Variovorax paradoxus: one gene and its partner. The protein of the gene in region 1 interacts with the protein of each later gene in a pairwise test. Links are inferred from orthologs where the notes say so. Each region holds a gene or a part of one and is shown on either strand. Other genes may lie near its edges. The genes, in order: QFZ42_RS23200 and bioB.

Evidence for each region.
Region 2: the proteins of QFZ42_RS23200 (region 1) and bioB interact in binary tests that used the Escherichia coli proteins (3 or more experiments, as listed by UniProt). The link is inferred for Variovorax paradoxus from one-to-one orthologs.

The regions. Positions count from the first base shown.
Region 1 is NZ_JAUSXG010000001.1:4,860,442-4,866,287, forward strand. The notes cover bases 1,751-4,475. They hold QFZ42_RS23200 (class II glutamine amidotransferase), read left to right. Parts: upstream 1,751-2,591; coding sequence 2,592-3,359; downstream 3,360-4,475. Other genes in these bases: QFZ42_RS23195 (ABC transporter substrate-binding protein), read left to right, coding at 1,751-2,541; QFZ42_RS23205 (NmrA/HSCARG family protein), read right to left, coding at 3,371-4,240; QFZ42_RS23210 (NADP-dependent oxidoreductase), read right to left, coding at 4,301-4,475. In the rest of the region: QFZ42_RS23190 (MFS transporter), read left to right, coding at 1-1,329; more of QFZ42_RS23195, read left to right, coding at 1,402-1,750; more of QFZ42_RS23210, read right to left, coding at 4,476-5,236; QFZ42_RS23215 (LysR family transcriptional regulator), read left to right, coding at 5,339-5,846.
Region 2 is NZ_JAUSXG010000001.1:1,770,350-1,776,362, forward strand. What follows is about bases 1,038-3,929. They hold bioB (biotin synthase BioB), read left to right. Parts: upstream 1,038-1,904; coding sequence 1,905-2,954; downstream 2,955-3,929. Other genes in these bases: accC (acetyl-CoA carboxylase biotin carboxylase subunit), read left to right, coding at 1,038-1,763; QFZ42_RS08200 (VOC family protein), read left to right, coding at 2,951-3,445; QFZ42_RS08205 (Lrp/AsnC family transcriptional regulator), read right to left, coding at 3,435-3,929. Outside these bases: more of accC, read left to right, coding at 1-1,037; more of QFZ42_RS08205, read right to left, coding at 3,930-3,932; drug/metabolite exporter YedA, read left to right, coding at 4,053-4,973; QFZ42_RS08215 (LysE family translocator), read right to left, coding at 4,999-5,637; QFZ42_RS08220 (RnfABCDGE type electron transport complex subunit B), read right to left, coding at 5,634-6,013. UniProt on the Escherichia coli protein: Catalyzes the conversion of dethiobiotin (DTB) to biotin by the insertion of a sulfur atom into dethiobiotin via a radical-based mechanism.

The DNA of each region.
Region 1 (5,846 bases):
GCGATCCCCGGCATGAGCCATCACTTCGCGCTGGGCCAGGAGCGCGCGCAATGGGTGAGCTCGGGCTTCATGGTGGCCATGACCGTTTCAATGCTGACCACGCCCTGGCTGCTGTCGCGCTACGGCTACCGGCGCACCTACGTCGGCACCATGGCGCTGCTGCTCGCGGGCGGCGTCGCGGGCGGGCTGGCGAACAACTTCACGCTGGTGCTGCTGGCGCGCGTGGCCGAAGGGCTCGCGGCGGGCGTGGTGCAGCCCATTCCGGCCATCATCATCCTGCGGGCCTTCGAGCCCCACGAGCAGGGGCGCGCCAGCGGCATCTTCGGCATGGGCGTGGTGCTGGCGCCGGCCATCGGCCCGAGCATCGGCGGCGTGCTGGTCGACTTGTTCGGCTGGCGCTCGATCTTCTTCATGGTGGTGCCGTTCTGCCTGGCCTCGCTCTGGCTGGCCTACAAGTTCGTGCCCACCACGGCGCCCGGCGGCGTGGCGGCCACGCGCGGCAGCGGTCTCGACTGGCGCGGCCTGGCGCTGGGCACGGCCGGCACGCTGTGCCTCTTGAACGGGCTGGTCGAACTGCGCGGCGACTCGCCCGTCGAAGCCGTCCTGCTGCTGGCCGGCGCGCTGGCGGCCTTCACGGCTTTCATCTGGTGGCAGCGGCGGTTCGCGGCCTCGGGCGGCACGCCGCTGATGAACCTCGCGCTGTTCCAGTACCGGCAGTTCGCCATGGGCAGCGTGGTCGCCTTCATTTATGGCACGGCGCTGTTCGGCTCCACCTACCTGCTGCCGGTGTACATGCAAGTGGGGCTGAAGCTGTCGGCCTCGCATGTGGGCACCATCCTGCTGCCGGCGGGCATCGTGCTGGCCGTGACCATTGCCGGTGTCGGCCGGCTGGCCGACCGGCAGCCGACCTGGCTGCTGGTGAGCATCGGGCTGGCGCTGCTGGCGACTTCCTTCGCGCTGATGATGGTTCTGAGGCTCGACAGCGCGCTGTGGCTGCTGGTGGCGTTCGCCATCATCGGGCGCATCGGGCTGGGCTTCATCCTGCCCTCGCTCAACCTGGGCTCGATGCGGCCACTGGCCAAGCTGCTGATTCCGCAAGGCGCCAGCGCCATCAACTTCCTGCGCATGCTGGGCGGGGCGGCCGGCGTGAGCCTGTGCGCCATCGTGCTCGAGTGGCGCCTGGCCGCGCACGGCGATTCGCTTTCCAATGCTACGAGCAGCCCCGCGCGGCTCGCGGCCTTCGACGACGTGTTCCTGATGCTGGCCGCGCTGTGCGCGATTGCCATCTGCGCGGCTTGGCAGTTGCGCCAACCCCCGCAGCAAGGGTAAGCACTTAGTAATACTTAAGCACCCATCGCTTTTAATTGTTAGTATTTGTTAACTAACGGGATGGGTGTCTTTATGCAACGCAGAAGTTTTGTCGCCTCGACGGCGGTCTTTGCCGCGGGCCTGGCCCGTCTTTCGTCCGCGCAGGCCGCCGAAGCGGGCGTCACGGACACCGAGATCCTGCTCGGCAGCTCGGCCGTCCTGAGCGGGCCGCTCGGCTCGCAGATCAAGGTCGTGCACAACGGCGCCGCACTGGCTTTCGATTCCGTCAACGAACAGGGCGGCGTGGGCGGGCGCAAGATCAAGCTGGTGGCGCTCGACGACGAGCTGAAGCCCGAAAAAGCCCTCGAAAACTACGGCAAGCTGCTGAACGACCATCGCGTGTTCGCATTCTTCGGCTGCGTGGGTTCGGGCACCACCTCGGCCGCGGCCAAGCTGCTGCAGCAAAGCGGCGCGCCCAGCGTGGGCGGCTACGGCGTCGGCGACAGCGCGCGCGAACGCGTGGCGGGTTCGGCCTATTTCGTGCGGGCCAGCAATTCGCGTGAAGCACAAGCCCTGGTCGAGCACCTGTCGACCATTGGGGTGAACAAGATCGCGATCGCCCACCTGGACAACCCCGGCGGCGCCGAGGCGGTGAAGCTGATCGAGGCGGCCATGGCCACCCACAAGCAGACGCCGACCGCGATCGTCGCGGTGAAGGGCGACGGCTCGACCTCCGCCGCCGCCGGCAAGGCGCTTGCCGACAGCCAGCCCCAGGCCGTTCTGATGTACCTGGCCGGCACGGTGACCGGCGAAGTGATCAAGGCCATGTATGCCGCCGGCAGCAAGCCGATGTTCTACGGCATGTCGGTCGTCTCGGGCGAAGTCACGGCCAAGGTGGTTCCGCTGCAAGCCGGCGGGCTCGCCATTTCGCAGGTCACGCCCTATCCCTGGGGCGAGGTGGAGGTCGTGACGCGCGACTATCGCCGGCTGGCCGAACGTGCGCAGGTGCCGGTGGGCTACGGCAGCTTCGAGGGCTACCTGAACGGGCTGGTGATGATCGAGGCGCTCAAGCGCACCGGCCGCGACCTGACGCGCGCGCGCCTGCATGCCACGCTGCGCGCACTCAAGCTGCGCCTGGCCGGCATGGACATCGACTTTTCGACCGGCGCCACCACCGGTTCGCGCTTCATCGAAATGGTGCGCGTCACGCCCGAAGGCCGCTTCGTGCGCTGAACGGGCGACCGGGTTCACCGGGCAGCCGGCGCTCGCGCTTTAATAGCGCCATGTGCCAACTGCTCGGAATGAACTGCAACACGCCCACGGACGTGACCTTCAGCTTTACGGGCTTTGCCCAGCGCGGCGGCCGCACCGACCACCATGCCGACGGCTGGGGCATCGCTTTCTTCGAGGACCGGGGGCTCCGGCACTTCGTCGATCACATGCCGGCGAGCGAATCGCCGGTGGCCGAGCTGATCCGGCGCTACCCGATCCAGAGCCGCAACGTCATTGCGCACATCCGCAAGGCGACGCAGGGCGCCATCAACCTGCAGAACTGCCACCCCTTCGTGCGCGAGCTGTGGGGCCGCTACTGGGTGTTTGCCCACAACGGCGACCTGAAGGACTTTCGCCCGCGCCTGCATGGCAACTTCCACCCGGTAGGCGACACCGACAGCGAGCATGCCTTCTGCTGGTTGATGCAGGAGCTGGCCAAGTCGCATGCGGGCGTGCCGAGCATCGAAGAGCTCACGCTCACGCTGCGAGAACTGGCGCCGCAGCTCGCGGGCCACGGCACCTTCAACTTCATGCTCTCGAACGGCCAGGCGCTTTGGGCCCACGCCTCGACGAACCTCTGGTACGTGGAGCGCCGCCACCCTTTCGTGACCGCGCAGCTGTCGGACGAGGACCTCGAGATCGACTTTGCGCAGCACACCACGCCCAACGACCGCGTGGCGGTGGTGGTGACCACGCCGCTCACCACCAACGAGACGTGGACACCTTTTGCGCCCGGCGAACTGCATGTGTTCGTGGACGGGCAGCTGGCGCAGCGCTGAAACCGGGCCGCCTACGACGCGGCAATGGTTTCCTTGACGAAGTCGGCGTATGTCCGCAGCGGCCGCCCGAGAATGGCCTGCAGGCGATCGGCCGTGCCCTCCGCACCGCGCATGCCGAACTTCTGAATCCCGGCCATCATCAGGCGCATGTCGTACGCGAGCCAGGACGGCGCCGAGGTGGCCATCTGCGCTTCGAAGGCCGCCACGTCGTCTCCGCCGTAAGCCACTTCGCGGCCGAGCGCGGCACTCCAGGTCTTGGCCACCGACTCGCCAGTCAACAGCTCGGGCCCGACCAGCTCCAGCGTGATGCGCGGCAAAGGCGCGGGCGCGCGATCGCGGCGCAGCAGTTCGAAGGCGGCGGTGCCCGCGATGTCCCGCGCATCGATCATCGCGACGCCCGCCGAGCCGATCGGCATCGGGTAGACGCCGTAGCCCTGGATCACCTGCTGGACCATGCGCTCGTTCTGCATGAAGTAGGCCGGCCGCAGGATGGTCGCCGGGATGTCGAGGCTCTCGATCATCCGTTCGACCGTGTGCTTGCCAGTGAAGTGCGGCACGTCGGTGAACTTGTCCGCATGGATGACCGACAGGTAGACCACGCGCTCGATGCCGGCCTCGCGCGCCAGGTTCAGCGCAACAAGGGCTTGGGTCACTTCGTCGGGCGTGACGGCATTCAGCAGAAACAGCGTGCGTACCGACGAAAGCGCCGCGCGCATGGAGGGCACGTCGGTCAGGTCGCCGACGACCTCCTTGACGCCGGCCGGAAAGCTCTGCTTTCCAGGTGTGCGAACGAATGCGCTGACTTGGGCACCGGCCGCGGCCAGGCCTTGGACGACGAGGGAACCGATGGTGCCGGTGGCACCGGTGACGAGAATGCTCATGGAAATCTCCAGGGGGTTGAGGGAAAACGGGTTGAAAGGGGCAAGGAGTGGCGAGGTCGGTCAGCGCGAGAAGTCCGCGACGGCCTTGCCGATGCGGGGGCCGGTGCGATTGCGTTCGATGGCCGCGGGGATGTCGTCGAAGCCCATGACTTCGCCGAGCTTCGAGATCAGCGTGCCTTGGGCGATCTCCGCCGCCACCTGCTCCAGCAGGGCGGTGTCCGGCTTGTTCACGAACCACAGTCCGCGGCGGCCGGGGGGCGTGCGTGCCAGGATGTCGGGCGAGGACGTGCCGACGATTGCGCCGTCCTTCGCCAGCACCTGCCATGAGCGATCGAGCACGTCGCCGCCGACGTAGTCGAGCACCAGGTCGATGTCGCGCGCCACCGATTCGAAGCGTTCGGTCCGGTAGTCGATGACGTGGTCCGCACCCAGGCTGCGAACGTATTCGAGCTGCGCGGTCGAGGCCGTGGCGAAGACTTCGGCGCCTGCCTGCTTGGCGTACTGCACGGCATAGCCGCCCAGCCCGCCCGCTGCGCCGTGGATCAGGATTCGCTGGCCTGCGGCGATGGGACCCGCCTGGTGCAAGCTCTGCCAGCCTGCCACGGCCGCCACAGGCACGCCGGCCGCGTGCACGTCGTCGAGGCCGTGCGGCGTGCGCACCAGGTTCGCCTCGTCGACTGCCACGAAGTCGGCATAGGCGCCCAGGCCGCCCAGCGGCCCCATGACGCGATCGCCGACGCGAAAGCGCGAGGCGCCCGGGCCGACCGCCTCGACGACACCCGCGAGTTCGATGCCCAGCACGGCGGGCAGTTGAAGCGGGAAGGCGTCTCGGACGAAGCCTTCACGAACTTTCCAGTCGATGCCGTTCACGCCGGCAGCCCGAACGCGGACCAGGACCTGGCCCGGTCCAGCTGCGGGCCTGGCGATTTCGGCGATCTCGGCGGCGGCAACACCGCCATAGGCGCGGATCAGCACTGCGCGTTGCGTGGTGGTCATTTCAATTTCCTCATTCGAAGTTGCGATGAGGAGAAGATAGGTTGTTGCACACACAAAACGAAGACGCGAAAATGAAGACACCTTGTCTCAAATTTGGAACACATGGACCTGAACGCATTGACCGACTTCGCGCTCGTCGCCACCCACGGAGGGCTCGGAAAGGCAAGCCGCGCGAGCGGGAGATCGAAGGCCACCTTGTCGCGGCGCATCGCGGAGCTGGAAGAGCAGCTCGGCGTGCGGCTCATCGAGCGCAGCGCCCGCGGGCTCAAGCTCACGGAAGCCGGCCAGCTGCTGATGGACCGCACCGAAGGGCCGATGCACGAGGTGGCTGACGCCATGACATCCGCGCGCGAAGGCTTGTCGGTACCGCGCGGACGCTTGCGCATCGCCTCGCCGGTGCTGTTCTCCCAGCTGGCGATGGGCCGCATCTCGGCCGAGTTCTGCGCGGCCTACCCCGAGGTCACATGCGAGGTGGTGGCGGACGATCGCCTGGTCGACCTCGTCGAGGAGCAGTTCGATGCCGCAATCCGGATCAATCCGAGTCCGGACAGCAGCCTCGTGGGCCGGTGCTTCGCCAAGGACCGGCTGGTGGTCGTGGCCGCGCCCTCTG
Region 2 (6,013 bases), 3.1 Mb from region 1 along the record:
AGGAAGAGGGCATTGCCTTCATCGGGCCGAAGCACTATTCCATCGCGGCCATGGGCGACAAGATCGCCTCGAAGAAGCTCGCGAACGAAGCCAAGGTCAACACCATTCCGGGCTGGAACGACGCCATCGAGACGGCCGAGCGCGCCGTCGAAATCGCCAAGGACATCGGCTACCCGGTGATGATCAAGGCCTCGGCGGGCGGCGGCGGCAAGGGCCTGCGCGTGGCCTACAACGACAAGGAGGCCTTCGAGGGCTTCACCTCGTGCCGCAACGAGGCGCTGGGCAGCTTCGGCGACGACCGCGTGTTCATCGAGAAGTTCGTCGAGGAGCCGCGCCACATCGAGATCCAGGTGCTCGGCGATTCGCACGGCAATGTCATTTACCTGAACGAGCGTGAATGCTCGATCCAGCGCCGGCACCAGAAGGTGATTGAAGAGGCTCCTTCTCCCTTCATCAGCGACGAGACGCGCAAGGCGATGGGCGAGCAGGCGGTGCAACTGGCCAAGGCCGTGAACTACCAGAGCGCGGGCACGGTGGAGTTCGTGGTCGGCAAGGACCAGAGCTTCTACTTTCTCGAGATGAACACGCGGCTGCAGGTGGAGCATCCGGTCACCGAATGCATCACGGGGCTCGATCTGGTCGAGCTGATGATCCGTGTCGCGGCCGGCGAGAAGCTGCCGCTCACGCAGGCCGAAGTGAAACGGAACGGGTGGGCCATCGAGTGCCGCATCAATGCCGAAGATCCGTTCCGCAACTTCCTGCCTTCGACCGGCCGTCTCGTGAAGTTCCAGCCGCCGGCCGAGACCATGTTCGCGAGTGACATCGAGCACCTGAACGGCGTGCGCGTGGACACCGGCGTGTACGACGGCGGCGAGATCCCGATGTACTACGACTCGATGATTGCCAAGCTGATCGTGCACGGCAAGGACCGCCAACATGCGATCGCCCGCATGCGCGAGGCGCTCAACGGCTTCGTGATTCGCGGCATCAGCAGCAACATCCCGTTCCAGGCCGCGCTGCTCGCGCATCCGAAATTCGTGGCCGGCGATTTCAACACCGGCTTCATTGCCGAGAACTACGGCAAGGGCTTCCACGCCGAAGATGTGCCGCATGCCGATCCTTCATTCCTCGTTGCACTCGCGGCCTATGTGCACCGCCGCTATCGCGCGCGTGCCTCGGGCATCAGCGGACAGCTCGAAGGGCATGGCGTGAAGGTGGGCGAGCAATTCGTGGTGGTGGAACTGGGGCCGGAAGGCAAGCATGTACACCACCCCGTTTCGGTCACGGACTTCCACGGCAAGACCGGCGCGAGCGCCGTGGCGGTGGGCGACAGGAACTACAAGATCGACAGCAGCTTCGCGCTCGGTGCGATTCGCGTGCAGGGCATGTTCAACGACAAGCCCTTCACCGCGCAGGTCGAGCGCGGTGCGGGCAAGAATCCGCTGGCGCTGCGCGTGTCGCACGACGGCACGCAGATCGAGGCCATGGTGCTGTCGCCGTTGGGTGCGCGGCTGCTCGAACTGATGCCCTACAAGGCGCCGCCGGACCTCAGCAAGTATCTGATGTCGCCGATGCCGGGGTTACTGGTCGAGGTGTCGGTGCAGCCGGGCCAGCAGGTGCGTGCCGGCGAGAAGCTCGCCGTCATCGAAGCCATGAAAATGGAAAACGTACTGTTCGCCACGCAAGACGGCGTGGTGGGCAAGGTGTCGGCGGGCAAGGGCGAGTCGCTCGCCGTCGATCAAATCATTCTGGAGTTTGAATAAAGCTCACCCCCAGGCTTCGCGCACTCCGTGTCGCTTCTCCAACCCCCTTCCGGGGGCAACACCTGCGGCCCGGCGAAGCCGGTTCCGCGGTGTTTCCCGAACAGGCAACGCCTCGCGCAGTTATGAAAGACTTTCATTGATATGACGACCCCCGATCTTTTTTTTGAAACGCCCATCTCGGCGCCTGTCACGCTGCGCCGGCCCGCAAAGCCGGTGACGCCGCAAGGCCCATGGTCGGTCGAGGCGATCCAGGCGCTGTTCGACAAGCCGCTGATGGACCTGTTGTTCGAAGCGCAGACCGTGCACCGCCGGCATTTCCCCGAAGGCGACATCGAACTGGCGACGCTGCTCTCGGTCAAGACCGGTGGCTGCCCCGAGAACTGCGGCTATTGCCCGCAGTCGGCCGAGTTCGATACCGGCGTGAAGGCGCAGAAGCTCATGGAGGTCGACGAGGTGCTGCGCGCCGCGCAAGCCGCCAAGGACGCCGGCGCCACGCGCTTCTGCATGGGGGCCGCATGGCGCGCGCCGAAGGACCGCGACGTGGAGAAGGTGGCCGTGCTGGTCGAAGCAGTGAAGGGGCTCGGCCTGCAGACCTGCGCCACGCTCGGCATGCTGGAGCCGCACCATGCGCACCAGCTCAAGGCCGCCGGCCTCGACTACTACAACCACAATCTCGACACCGCTCCCGATTACTACACCGACATCGTCGACACGCGCACCTACCAGGACCGGCTCGACACGCTGGCCCATGTGCGCAGCGCCGGCATCAGCGTGTGCTGCGGCGGCATCGTTGGCATGGGCGAGCAGCCGGTGCACCGCGCGGGGCTGATCGCGCAATTGGCCAACCTGAATCCGTACCCCGAGTCGGTGCCGATCAACAGCCTGGTGCGCGTGCCCGGCACGCCTCTGGCCGATTCGGAGCCGGTCGATCCCTTCGACTTCGTGCGCATGATCGCGGTCGCTCGCATCACGATGCCCACCGCGCGCGTGCGGCTCTCGGCCGGGCGCCAGCAGATGGGCGATGCGGTGCAGGCACTGTGCTTCATGGCCGGCGCGAACTCGATCTTCTACGGCGACAAGCTGCTGGTGACCGGCAACCCCGATGTGGAGGCCGACGTGGAGCTGCTGCGCAAGCTGGGGCTACAGGCGCGCCGCACCACCGCCACCGAAGAAGCCGGGGCCTGCGCATGACGGCCGCGCCGCGTCCCTTCAAGGTGCTGGGCATTCAGCAGATCGCCATCGGCGGGCCTGACAAGCAGCGGCTGCAGAAGCTCTGGGTCGACATGCTGGGACTCGAAGTCACGGGCACGTTCAAGAGCGAACGCGAAAACGTCGACGAGGACATCTGCTCGATGGGCAGCGGGCCGTTCAAGGTCGAGGTCGACCTGATGCAGCCGCTGGACCCGGAAAAGAAACCTGCGGTGCACGCAACGCCGCTCAATCACGTAGGGCTGTGGATCGACGACCTGCCCAAGGCCGTCGAATGGCTCACCGCGCAAGGCGTGCGCTTTGCGCCCGGCGGCATCCGCAAGGGCGCGGCGGGTTTCGACATCTGCTTTCTGCATCCGAAGGCGAGCGACGAATTCCCGATCGCCGGGGAGGGCGTGCTGATCGAGATGGTCCAGGCGCCGCCCGAGGTGGTGGCAGCCTTCAGCGCGCTCGCTGTTTCAACTACGCGTTGAGCACCTTCTTGATCGGCGGCCGCACATCCGAGCGGTGCGGCGGCAGCATCGGCTGGTGCTCGCGCGCCGGGTTCAGGATGATCGAGGTCGCCGTCTCGGTGAGGATGCAGAACTTGGTGACCACCGCGTCGAGGTGGCTCACGTCGATGACCGCAATCTCCAGAATCCAGCTGTCGTCGCCGGTCACGTTGTAGGCATTGACGCACTCTGGCGTCTGCTGCACCAGTTCCACCACGCGCGCGTAGTCGGCCCGGCCCACCCGGATGATCGCGCGGATGCCGTAGCCCAGTTTGCCCAGGTTGACGGTGGCGCGGTAGCCGCTGATCACGCCCGCGGACTCCAGCTTTTTGACCCGCTCGGTCACGGCCGGCTGGCTCAGGTGTACGCGGCGGCCGAGTTCGGCCATCGTGAGCCGCGCGTCACTCTGCAGTTCGGCCAGGATGCGGGTGTCGTGGGCATCCAGCGCGGGGTTCAAGGTGAAGTCCATGGAACTCCTTCAATTCAACGGTAGGGAATCGGCAGAACCGTGAAATGTCCATGGTTCTTGTGAGATGGCTTTCATACCATGGGCGGCACTTCAGTACCAACAAAACAGAGGCTTCTCGATATGCCGACTCTTGCTTCTTCTCCCGCCCAGGCCGCGCCGTGTGCCGCCCGCGGCGCGCTGCCGCCTTTGCTGTGGCTTTGCCTCGCCGCCACCTGGGTGGTCTGGGGTTCGACCTACCTTGCGATCAAGTACGCGCTGATCAGCTTCCCGCCGTTCCTGCAGATGGGATCGCGCTTTCTGTTTGCAGGGCTGCTGCTGGCGGCATGGATGCGTTGGCGCGGCGCTGCATGGCCTTCGCGGCTGCAGTGGCGCAACGCGCTCGTCGTGGGCGCGTTGATGCTGGGCGGCGGCATGGGCGGCACGGCGCATGCCGAGGTGACCATCGGCTCGGGCCTCGTGGTGGCCTTCATCGCGGTGGTGCCGCTCTTGATCGCCTTGCTGAACCTGATCTGGGGCATCAAGCCGACGCGCATGGAGGCGGCCGGCATTGCGCTCGGGCTCATCGGCGTGCTGATGCTGACGCAGGGCAGCGGATTCCAGTCGTCCCCTGCGGGCCTGGCGGCAATTTCGATTGCCTGCATCTGCTGGTCCATGGGCAGCGTGCTGAGCCAGCGCAGCCTGCCGCTCGCGCCCGGTGCGATGGGTTTCGCGAGCGAGATGATTTGCGGCGGGGCGGTCTTGCTGGTGCTCGCCGCGGTCTCGCGCGAGAGCCTGGCATGGCCGCCGGAACCCGAGGCCGTGTGGGCATGGCTCTACCTCGTGGTGTTCGGTTCGCTGATCGCGTTCAACGCCTACATGGTGCTGCTCGCGAAGGCGCCGGCCGCGCTGGCCGCAAGCTACACCTTCGTGAACCCGGTGATCGCGATGCTGCTGGGCGTGTGGATCGCCAACGAGACCGTGACGCGCTTCGAGTGGTACGCGGTAGCGGTCGTGCTGGCGGGGGTGCTGTTGCTGCTCTTCAAGCGCGCGAAGACGAATTGAGAGAGCGCAGCCGCGTGCCTGCCGCTCAGGTTCCGGGACGGCGCCAAAACGCGAGGGTGGCGGCAAGCAGCCACATGCCGGCCGCGCAGCTGCGGTTCAGCACCTTGAGACCGCGCCGCGAAAGCCAGCGCACGGCCTGCGTTCCAGCGGCCGCATAGGCCAGCATCACGCAGGTGTCGAGTGCCACGAAGATCGAACCCAGCAGAAGGTACTGCGCGCCTTGCGGCTTGGCGATATCGATGAATTGCGGCAGAAAGGCCGCGAAGAACAGCACGGTCTTGGGGTTCGACAGCGCCACGAGCAGGCTGCGCATGAGCGCGACCCGGCCATGCGGCCGAACCTCGATGGCCGACTTGGCCAGAGCGGCGCCGAGGTCGGAGGCTTCGCTGCGCCAGAGCTTGACACCGAGCCAGACGAGGTAGGCGACACCGGCCACGCGGATCGCGTTGAAGAGCAACTCCGACGCCGCGAGCAGCGAGCCGAGCCCGAGCGCGACCACCGCGATCAACGTCACGCTGCCGAGCGACGCGCCGGCAATGCCCCAGCTCGCGCGGCGCATGCCGCCCTCGATGCCGTTGGACAGCGCCAGCAGCATCGTGGGGCCGGGAATGACGGCCAACGCGAGCGAGGCGAACGCGTAGATGAGCAAGGTGTCGAGTGTCATGGTTTGGCGGCGGGTGGACGTTGCTGCGATGCGGCGCGGGCACGCGCCAGTGCGGCTTCGACGATGGACCGCTTGCGCGTATCGGCCGCGTGCGGCTCGGCGGCCGAGGGCGCTTCTTCGCCCTGGCGCTTGTCGGTGCGGCGGTGCTCGCCGTGGAGCTTGTAGCGTTGCAGGGCGGCTTCTGCCTGCGCCTGCGACCACGCGTGCCAACCGGTGCGGCCGGGCGTTTCGACTTCGAGAGAAATGCAATCGACCGGGCAGACCGGAATGCAGAGTTCGCAGCCGGTGCAGTGCGCGTCGATCACCGTGTGCATGCGCTTGTTGATGCCCAGGATGGCATCGGTGGGACAGGCATCGAGACAAAGCGTGCAACCGA